DNA from 2 places in the Dehalobacter sp. genome. Region 1 is predicted to be linked to the other one. Evidence: riboswitches for the same ligand, from Rfam matches in the RefSeq annotation. Region 1 holds a riboswitch; the other holds the start of a gene.

The links. Region 1 has a riboswitch for thiamine pyrophosphate ahead of OKX56_RS10465 (thiamine-binding protein). Riboswitches for the same ligand answer to the same signal wherever they lie in the genome.
Region 2: another riboswitch for thiamine pyrophosphate. It lies ahead of thiD (bifunctional hydroxymethylpyrimidine kinase/phosphomethylpyrimidine kinase); the one in region 1 lies ahead of OKX56_RS10465 (thiamine-binding protein).

The regions. Positions count from the first base shown of each region.
Region 1 is NZ_JAPDHR010000037.1:4,552-9,723, reverse strand. It holds gene OKX56_RS10490 (YigZ family protein) at 1-283, opposite strand, end outside; partial or broken gene OKX56_RS10485 (uroporphyrinogen decarboxylase family protein) at 667-846, opposite strand; gene OKX56_RS10480 (cobalamin B12-binding domain-containing protein) at 868-1,506, opposite strand; gene OKX56_RS10475 (CBS domain-containing protein) at 1,902-2,324, opposite strand; gene OKX56_RS10470 (demethylmenaquinone methyltransferase) at 2,565-3,284, opposite strand; TPP riboswitch at 3,471-3,577, shown strand; gene OKX56_RS10465 (thiamine-binding protein) at 3,693-3,980, shown strand; gene OKX56_RS10460 (ABC transporter permease) at 3,997-4,794, shown strand; gene OKX56_RS10455 (ABC transporter substrate-binding protein) at 4,879-5,172, shown strand, end outside.
Region 2 is NZ_JAPDHR010000015.1:279,534-284,705, reverse strand. It holds gene thiE (thiamine phosphate synthase) at 1-29, opposite strand, end outside; gene thiM (hydroxyethylthiazole kinase) at 22-837, opposite strand; gene cytX (putative hydroxymethylpyrimidine transporter CytX) at 813-2,045, opposite strand; gene thiD (bifunctional hydroxymethylpyrimidine kinase/phosphomethylpyrimidine kinase) at 2,038-2,844, opposite strand; TPP riboswitch at 2,963-3,078, opposite strand; gene OKX56_RS05945 (putative DNA modification/repair radical SAM protein) at 3,278-4,504, shown strand; gene OKX56_RS05940 (TIGR03915 family putative DNA repair protein) at 4,584-5,172, shown strand, end outside.

The sequences.
Region 1 (5,172 bases):
TGATCTGGATGTTCCAGAGCTGCCGGTGCTGGAGCAGTTCCATGACCGGTCTTCCCCCTGTACCCTGCGGTTCGCCGTCATCCGAGGCTTTCTCAATCCTGCCTTCGTGAATACGGTAAGCGTATACATAATGACGGGCATTAGGAAGGACTTCCCGGATTTCCTTCATATTTTTTTCGGCTTCGGCCGTGCCTTCGATATATTTAACCAAAGCGATAAACCTTGATTTTTCAACGACTTGTTCGGCCTCTGTCTCTCTCTCGATTGTTTTAAATGCTTCCACTTTTCGTCCCCACCATTAACTTAATTATAGTTTTAGCCAGTACCTATATTCTAAATATAACATAGATTTCAACTTATATCCTTTAACCCTTCTTATATTTGACTTTTTCACACTATAACCGAACACAAAAAAGCCAGGATTTTCTCCTGGCTGATAGTTGCTTCTATATTTTTCCCTGCCAGTAGGCACTGGTAAACTACTTCCGGCAGTACGGATATTTGTTTAAAAGAGTGCCAGGAAAGTTACATAGGCTAGGCAAAACTCATTTCCTGTCCAATATCCCAATTCATTCCCATCGCGGGGTCCTTGTCTGCGAGTTCCGGAGCTCTTTAACGATATCACTCCAAGAAATCAACAATTGTTCTTCCATCGTGAAACACCTCCTATTTATAAATACCATACTCCATGACAAATTCATTTACGGCGATGATGTTTTCCGCCTTGCCATCCGCTGGTGCAAGAAGCTCCTTATCGGTGCCAAAAATGTATCCTCCGCCTGCCATACCATCGATTAATTCTTTCGCTTTGGCAATACATTCTTCCTTGGTCCGCTCTTGATAGAGGTTCATAGCTTCACTTATTGATCAACCCACCCATCTCTGGCATATTTTTACACCTTCAGCTGCGTTTGTCGAAAAGGCATCGGCACCTATACTTTTACATACATTCTCATTAACGGGTACTCCGCCGATAATCACCTTAACTGAATTTCTAAGGCCTGCTTCATTAAGCGCATTAACTGTTTCTTTCTTACTATCCAGCGCCAAAGTCAGTACGCCGCTTAATCCTATAATATCAGGGTTAACCTCTTTTACCTTGTCCACGATCTGGTTAACCGGAACATTGATCCCCAGGTCGATCACCTCAAAACTCGCGGCTTCAGCCACGGATCTGAAAATATTTTTGCCTATGTCATGAATATCTCCAAAGACTGTAGCTAAAACAATCTTTCCGCCTTTTGCTGAGGAACCTGCACTTAAAGCCGGTTTGAGCTTGTCCATTACACTTTGCAACACTTCCCCGGCGAAGACCAAATCTCCAATAAAGTACTCGCCCGAATCATAGCGTTCACCTACGAGTGTCATACCTTGCTGACAAGCTTTAACAACTTCTTGAGCTTCTGCGGCATTGTCGTCTTTACTTAGTACTTCATCAATGGCCTTGTTTAGCACGTCTTCGTCCAAATCGGACATCGCTTGAGTCAGGACTTTCAAATCCACCACTTCAGATCATCCTCCATAAAAATTTGTGTATACAAGCAACTATACCAAATATACATTTTTTTAAATTTAGTATGAAATGATTTTTAGAAATTTTATGTTCAAATATATCCGGATCATTGATTGCATCTTTAGAACTGCTTTAGCTGTAACATTACACAATCTTTTATGGTACATGTATCTCAATTCATACTTTTGGATTTTGTCTGACAGTATCTATTTATTGAATTTCCACCACATCGTAACTGCCTGAGAAAATTGCAGCACCAAACCATAAAAAAGAGCCGCTTAAAAATGATATTTTGTTTTCACTCATAAAACCTCCATAAAATATGTAATGGGATATGCCATTGTAAAGCATATCCCATTTATGATTGAAGTATCTTTCCTATCTGGCATTAATGGCTGATGCCTCGCGATATCCCGTTTAAAGCCTCTCCAGCCTCATTGATATGAATATTTTCAATCGCGAGGTCACCTAACGCAATGACCCCAATAATTTGCCCCTTGTTCAGCACAGGAAGACGTTTTACCTGGTATTCAGCCATGGTTTCAGCAACAGTATCGATATCCTGCGTGCCATCGATACAGATTGGATCTACCGTCATGCACTGCTCGGCCGTCATCTGGTTGACATCCTTGTTCGAAGCGATGACCCTCAGAACAATATCCCGGTCTGTAATAATTCCCAATACTTTGCCGGCCTGAACGACCGGAACAGCACCAATATCTTTATCTCTCATAATTTTAGCGATATCCGTAACTTTGGCTGCTGGGTCCACCCAGCTTACATCTGTTGACATAATATCCATGACCCGCATATAAAAAACACCTCCGTTTTAATATTTCCACTAGTTTTTCACTGAAACCAATGAATTATGTCAGTAAATAATCCCTTTGTAAAACGTTGATTTTAATTAAAGAAAAATGATTATCTATACTATCTTTTGCTGTAAAAATAAAATTATCCTCGGTTGACCCGGGGATAATTTTATTACGTTATTTACTGCTATTATTGTTGTTTATAATTGAATTCCTTATTTTTATTCTATTTGTTTGATTCATTTTGGTTTTCGGCCATACACGATCGCCACAACACCGCCGACAAGATTTTTATATCCCGTATCCTGAAGTCCGCATTCAGCAAAGATCAGGGTGAGCTGACGCTGAGATTCAAACTCACAGGCTGAATCATAAAGATACGTGTATTCTTTTTGTTTTCCGCCGTGGATTTTTCCCAGCCACGGGACGATCTTCTCAAAATACAGCCAGTAAAACTGTTTGAAAACCGGTATAGTCGGTTTTCCCATATCCAGAGATACAACCATCGAACCAGGTTTGACAACACGGATCATTTCCCGGATTCCGCGGCGCAGATCAGGAAGATTCCTGAGCCCCCAGCCAACGGTCGCTCCGTCAAAACTGTTGTCGGTAAAAGGCAAGCTCATCGCATTGCCCTGCAAAAGCTCAATACTCGCTTTGTAACGGTCATTTTCAATATTTTTCCGGCCCACAACCAGCATTTCCTCTGAAAAATCGACTCCGGTGACTCTGCCGGAATCCCCGACGGCGACGGCAATTTCTCTGGTAAGCTTGCCGGTTCCGCAGCACAGGTCAATCATCTTCATTCCGGGTTTAGCCTCGACAATCCTGACTGCTTTGGCCCGCCAGGCGTTATCCATCCCCATACTCATCAGGGAATTCATTAGATCATATTTCCCGGCAATCGCGTTAAACGTTTCCTTGACGTATTCTGATTTATCTTTGCCTGCAAAATCCATTTTCTCTCTCCTTGTACCATCTTGCCCAGTATATGGTCAGTACTATCATATGATAATTAGCCCAAATTGTCCAATTTAAGAACTATCTAGAATATCTCACCTGAGAAGCAAATGATCTGATGAAAAGCAAACAGTAATCTAAAACACTATTGCTAATGATTTTCAACTATGGTAGGATAAAACTAATTTAATAGTATGGGGAGCTGGGGATGCTGGCTGAGAGGGATATCACGTATCCGACCCTTAAAACTGATCTGGGTAATGCCAGCGTAGTAATAATAAAAAACTTTAATAACTGCGCTGCCTTTGCAGCGTTTTTTGTTTGTCGGTCATGGTTGATAAGCAGTGTCTTATTATTTACAAAGTCACGGACAGTAATCTATAAAATACGTGAAGGAGAAATGTATTTTGGCGAAGATAACAATGGCCTTTCAGGTCATTCCAAAAGTTGAGGAATCCAGAATCTATCCGGTTGTTGATGAAGCAATCAAAGTTGTCGCCCAAAGCGGCCTTCCCTACGAAGTCGGTCCGATGGAAACAGCACTTGAAGGAGAGCCTGATGAAATCTGGCAGGTCATCAAAGATGCTATGGAGGCTTGTATCAAAGCCGGGGCTTCCAGGGTAATGACCAATGTAAAAATTGACTATGTACCCCAGGGTTCCACGATCAATGAGAAAATTGCCAAGTACCGCTGAAAAGAAGGGATTCCCATTGCTGAAAAACAATAGCCGGAGATTCCGACCACCGGCTGTACTGCTGAGGTATGCCCCTGCCCTTTTCTTTTTGGTTGTGCTGCTGGCAGTCTGGCAGCTTACGGTAAATTACTTCAGCATCCCCCGCTGGCTTCTTCCCTCTCCTTCTCAGATCGGGAAAGCTCTCTGGAATACGAAGGACGTGATCTGGGGCCATACCAAAGCAACGATCATTGAGACGACGTTGGGCTTAGGGCTCGCTGTTGCTCTGGGCATGACGGTCAGCACACTAATGACGCTGTTTCCGCTGTCTCGGCGGGTGTTTTACCCATTTCTGATCATTTCCCAGACGATCCCCTTGATAGCGGTCGCACCGCTGCTGTTGCTCTGGCTGGGGTATGGGGTACTGCCTAAAATCTTGATTGTCGTTCTGGTCTGTTTTTTTCCGATCGCGATCAGTTTGCTTGAAGGCCTTGAATTAAGCGATTTAGATCTTCTGCATCTGCTGCAAAGCATGGGCGCATCCAAATGGCAGGTATTCTCCCTAATCCGTTGGCCTCACGCTATGCCGGCACTGTTTTCAGGCTTGAAAATTGCTGCTGCCTACAGTGTCATGACGGCTGTCATCAGTGAATGGCTTGGAGCAAGCCAAGGGCTCGGTGTCTATCTGCTGCGTTCTTCGAATAATTTCCTTACCGACAGAGTATTTGCAGCAATCATTGCAATCACTGCTCTCAGCTTCTTTTATTATGCAATCATTATTATTCTGACCAGGCTACTGCTTCCCTGGTATTCCCGATACAGACGGACAAGCTGACCCAGGGACGTATCTTTCGTCCCCGTAAACAAGGAGAAAAGATACGTTCCTTCGCCCCCCAAAAAATACAAGTGAGGTATAGAAATGAAAACGAAAAAGATATTGGTTACGTTTATTGTGCTCCTTCTGATTCTCACTGTGACTCTTTCGGGTTGCAGCAAACAGGCTGAACAGAACTCCGTCCAGAATAACCAGCCGGTTAAACTAACGCTTATGCTGGACTGGACACCGAATACGAATCATACCGGGCTATTTGTTGCTCAGGATAAAGGCTATTTCAAAGACCAGGGACTCGAAGTCAACATTGTCAACCCATCGAGCCAAGGAACACTCGAGCAGCTTGTTGCAACCGGAAAGGTAGATTTTGGTATCAGTGCA
Region 2 (5,172 bases), on a different contig from region 1:
AGAGAGTAGTCCCATTTTAAGCTAGGCAAGCAATTTTATCCTCCCTTCTTTCCTTATCGTATCTTCACCCAGATTATAGACACTATCGAAAAGTCTCACCCTAAAAGTGCCTATTCCTTCCTTATCTTGCAATGTTCTTTGGGCTAGCTCTCCGGCAAGCCCCATCGTCATTACTCCCGCTGCGGCCGCTATAAAGGAATCTGCAACCACGCCGCAGTAGGTTCCGACCAGCGCTGTCGCCATACAGCCGGTACCTGTAACATGCGCCAGGATCGGATGACCATTTGCGATACTGCATACTGCTTTTCCATTTGTAATAATATCCGTTTTACCGGTAACAGCTGCTACACAGTTCATTCTAGCCGCTAAGTCTTTGGCAACTTCTACCCCGCCCGTTTCGTCCGTTACGGAATCGACTCCCTTGGTTTGAACGTTCAAGCCGTTTAAACACTTGATTTCGGACATATTTCCTCTGATTACGGCAAAATGAATTTCATTTAGCAGTGTTTGGGCAACCTTATTGCGATAGGGCGTAGCGCCTACACCTACAGGATCAAAAATAACAGGTATGTGTAATTGGTTGGCTCTCTTTCCTGCCTTGATCATGGAACCAACCGTTCTTTCACTCAAAGTGCCCATATTAATCACAAGGCTTGAAGCGATCGCCACCATATCTTCAACTTCACTGATATCGTCAGCCATCACCGGTGAGCCCCCGAGCGCGAGAATGATATTCGCGCAATCATTGACCGTAACATAATTGGTGATGTTGTGAACCAGCGGTCTTCGCTCTTTTAATTCTTTCAGAGCTTCTACACATTCTTTGATGATATCCATTTTCCGACAACCCCTTTACCTAAAATACAAAATATTGCTGTTATCACCATTACAGGCAGGGTACTTCCTAAGAAAAAACCGCTCGCCGCAAACTGCTGATAAAGTACAACGCCTATAACCCAGATCAGCATGTTTAGCCAATTGATAGCCTGATCTTCCTTGATCTCCTTTTTTCTGAAGATATAATACTCCGTTAAAAGAATTGCGAAAAGCGGAGCAAAAACGGAACCTATGGCATAAAGAAAGTTCTCATACTGTTCCATGGGCACAATGACGGCAAGTACAGTTCCGATAAATGTCATGACCAGACCAGCTATTTTATCATTTGCTTTCGGCCAGATATTCAGATAACTGACTCCCGCTGAATAAGCATCAAGAAAGGTCGTCGTCACCGTAGATAAAACCACAATTCCCATTGCTGCAATTCCAAGATTGGCAGATAGGAGAATTGCCGAAATATCAGAATTCCCGGCAACAATAGCCGCTCCCAGTCCGATGACATACATCCAGCTGCTCCCGACAAAATAGCCGCCGGCACTCCCCCAAAAAGCTCCCTTGCGGCTCTTTGAATAACGGGTATAATCTGAAATCAGTGGTAACCAGGATAGCGGCATAATTACGCTAAGTTCTACTGCTGCACCAAAGGAAAGCTCTCCATCTGGAATCTGGACAGCTAAACCAGGATTTTTGAAGACAATCGTGCTTAAGACAATTGTCAGAATGAATAGCAGTCCTACGGCCAGAGCATTCACTTTGTTAAGCTTTTTTATCCCGACCCCAATCCAGAGACAAATTAGTAAACCGATAAAAATGCTCCATAATAGCTGGTTATTAAAGCCCCAGAGAATCTTGCTGATTTCATTGACTGAACGAGCGCCCACAATAATCATCACAGCCGTCCAGCCAAGAAGCTGCAAAATATTTAGAACTGAAAAACCATAAGACCCGTATTTTCCAAAAGAAATTCGGGTAGATTCTATGGCCGAAATTCTTTTTTCTGCACCGATTATTCCGGTGAGACCTAGAATAACAACGCCAAGCAAATGCCCCAGCAGAATAGCCTGAACACCTTTGCTGAAACCAAGGGGAGCAATTAATGCCCCGGTATAGATTTCAGCAATAGAAACTGCTGCCCCAAACCAGAGGATAAAATGGCTGAAAGAAGGAACCCCTTGTGTTTTATTATCAGGTATTTTAGAATCACTCATCCATCATTCCCGCTTTCTTATAAATTTCGTAAAAATGGTGCGTTGGGCCTACCCCTTTACCTATTTCCAACGAATGCTCTATCGCCATCGTAATATATTTTTTACTTGCTTCTACGGCCCTGGTCATTTCCATGTCCTTGGCCAGGTTTGCAGCAATAGAAGCCGAAAGGGTACAACCGGTGCCATGGGTATTTTTCGTATTCAGCCTTGGCGCTTTAAATTCAGAAAATACTTTTCCATCAAACAGAATATCCGTCGCCGTTCCCTCCAAGTGTCCACCTTTTAGCAAGACACAGGCGGGTCCCAAGGATAAAATTATTTTTGCTGCTTCCTTCACATCCCGAAGATTTAGGATCGGCCTTCCTGTAATTGTCTCAGCCTCAGGAATATTCGGAGTAACGATGGTCGCAAGCGGCAGTAGGTTTGTAATCAAAGCCTTTCTGGCATCTTCCTTCAGTAAAGGATATCCGCTTTTCGAAATCATCACCGGATCAAGTACAATCCTTTTGACGTTATGCTCAATTAATCTATCCCGAATCGTTTCTATAGTCTCGCTTACCGATACCATCCCGATTTTCAATGCATCTACTTCAATGTCTTCAAAAATTGCATCGATTTGTTTCCCGATAATCTCCGGCTTAATATCCTGCACAGCAATAACCCCTTGGGTATTCTGTGCTGTCACAGCAGTTATCACACTCATTCCATAAACCCCATGTGCAGCAAAAGTCTTCAAATCAGCCTGAATTCCTGCTCCACCACAAGTGTCACTGCCTGCAATTGTTAATACTTTTTTCATAGGATACCTTCTTTCTCGATTTCTGAGCAGAAAAACGAAAAACACAAATCGGAAAAAGATTTGTGTTTTGTCTGCTTAAAAACATTGCAGTACGTACTATACGTACGTCTAACATCTCATGTATTCCAAAACTTCTTCCCTCCGCCAGCATTACCTGGATCAGGTTATAGGAGTCAAAGACATCATTGGGTCTTTATCTCAGCCGGCCTCGATCCGGCACCCCTGAAATTAAGTTATTTAATTTTGAGCTGGTAAGATTAGAATAATTGAACCTAGTATAGTATTTTCTGAAATAGATTTCAAGTCGATCTTTTTTTTTATTTTTTGTTCTTATTTTTGTCTTATCTATCTCCGAACCCGTATTATGCAGAATTATCGAACATATGTTTGCATTTCTGTTCTGTTTCTGCTAAAATTTATTGGGGTGATGAGCATGAGTACCCTGGAAAGACTTGCAGTCCTCGCCGATGGAGCCAAGTATGATGTTTCCTGTGCTTCAAGCGGGGTAAATAAACAAAATAAAGGCGGTATCGGCAATTCCAAATCATTTGGCATCTGCCATACCTGGTCTGCCGACGGCCGCTGTGTTTCACTCTTAAAACTTCTTCTGACCAACTACTGTATTTATAACTGTCATTATTGCATTAACCGTAATCAAAATGATATCCCGCGAGCCAGTTTCACGCCAAGGGAAGTTGCCGACCTGACGATTCAATTCTACAGGCGAAATTATATTGAAGGTCTTTTTTTGAGCTCGGGGATTGAGCGCAGTCCAAATCATACCATGGAAAGGATTTATCAGGTTCTTGACATTCTGAGGCATGAATATCACTTTTACGGATATATACACGTCAAAGTGATTCCCGGCGCCGATCCGGCGCTGGTCAACAAGACCGGATTACTCGCCGACAGGATGAGCATTAATATTGAACAGCCTACAGAGCAGAGCCTCAAACTCCTGGCGCCGCAAAAGACACTGCCCGTCCTATTTGCGCCGATGAATCAAATTAATAATCAAATGACGCAAAACGCTTCCGAAAGAAAGATCTTCCGACACGTCCAAAAATTTGTTCCGGCAGGACAGTCGACCCAGATGATTGTCGGGGCAAGCAAAGACAGTGACCTTTCCATTATTAAAGCCACAGAAACCCTTTACAACCGTTTTCAGTTGAAAAGAGTCTATTACTCGGCCTATGTTCCCGTTAATGAGGGCCCAAATCTTCCTGCTCTTTCCACTTCTCCGCCTTTGCTTAGAGAACACCGGCTCTATCAGGCGGACTGGCTGCTGAGATTTTACAGCTTTAAAGCGGATGAAATCGTCAATGAACAAAGTCCGTTTTTGGATACCGATTTTGATCCCAAAATTTCCTGGGCGCTTCGAAACATGCAGTTATTTCCTCTAGAAATCAACCAAGCCTCTTATGAAGAGCTGCTTCGAATTCCTGGCGTAGGCGTGACTTCCGCCCAGAGAATCATCCTGCAGCGCAGGCTGGGTAATATTTCTTATAATCATCTTAAAAAAATGGGTGTGGTTCTTAAGCGCGCTAAATATTTTATTACGTGTCAGGGCTGTTATTACGGAGGCATCCCTGCAGAAAGTGCCTTGGTGCGCCAGGCCCTGGCACCTGTAGCCAAACCCGTTCAGCTATGTTTGTTCTGATTTATCCTGTAAACATAGATGATCATTTTAGGGTTGACAAGGTTCTAGGAATCTTCCGAAGAATGAGGGACTGTTGAAAATGGATTATTTATATGACGGAAGCTTTGACGGTCTGCTGACTTCAATATATTACAGCTATTATGAACAAAGAGCCCAGGGAATCTATCCTGAGGCTTCGTATCAGTTCAATATGTTCACGCCATCTACCGTTATCCAAAGTGATCCTGTGCTTGCTGCCAGGGTTTATGATGCGATAGACAGAAAAATTTCTGTCTACTCCTTAATGCAGATCTATTATGTATACCTCTCGAACAATACCGCTAAAGAAAACCTTATCTTAAAATACCTTCAGCTGGGCTTTCAGTTAGGTCCGAAAATTGACAGCATTCATTCTCATCCCGAGGTATTGCCGATCCGGCAAACAGCCAAGAAAGTATCTTTTGAAGCAGAGCGCTTTTTGGGGCTACTTCGCTTTACGGATACCCGCAGTTATCTTTATTCGGCCCTGGAGCCGGATCATAATATATTAATTCTTCTGGCCGACCATTTTGCCGACAGGCTAGCAGGCGAACGTTTCATTATTCATGACAAAAAAAGAAGCCTTGCGATCATCTGCAATAAAAAAGACTGGTACCTTTCCGATTTTTCCGAGGAAGCAGCCATTCCTG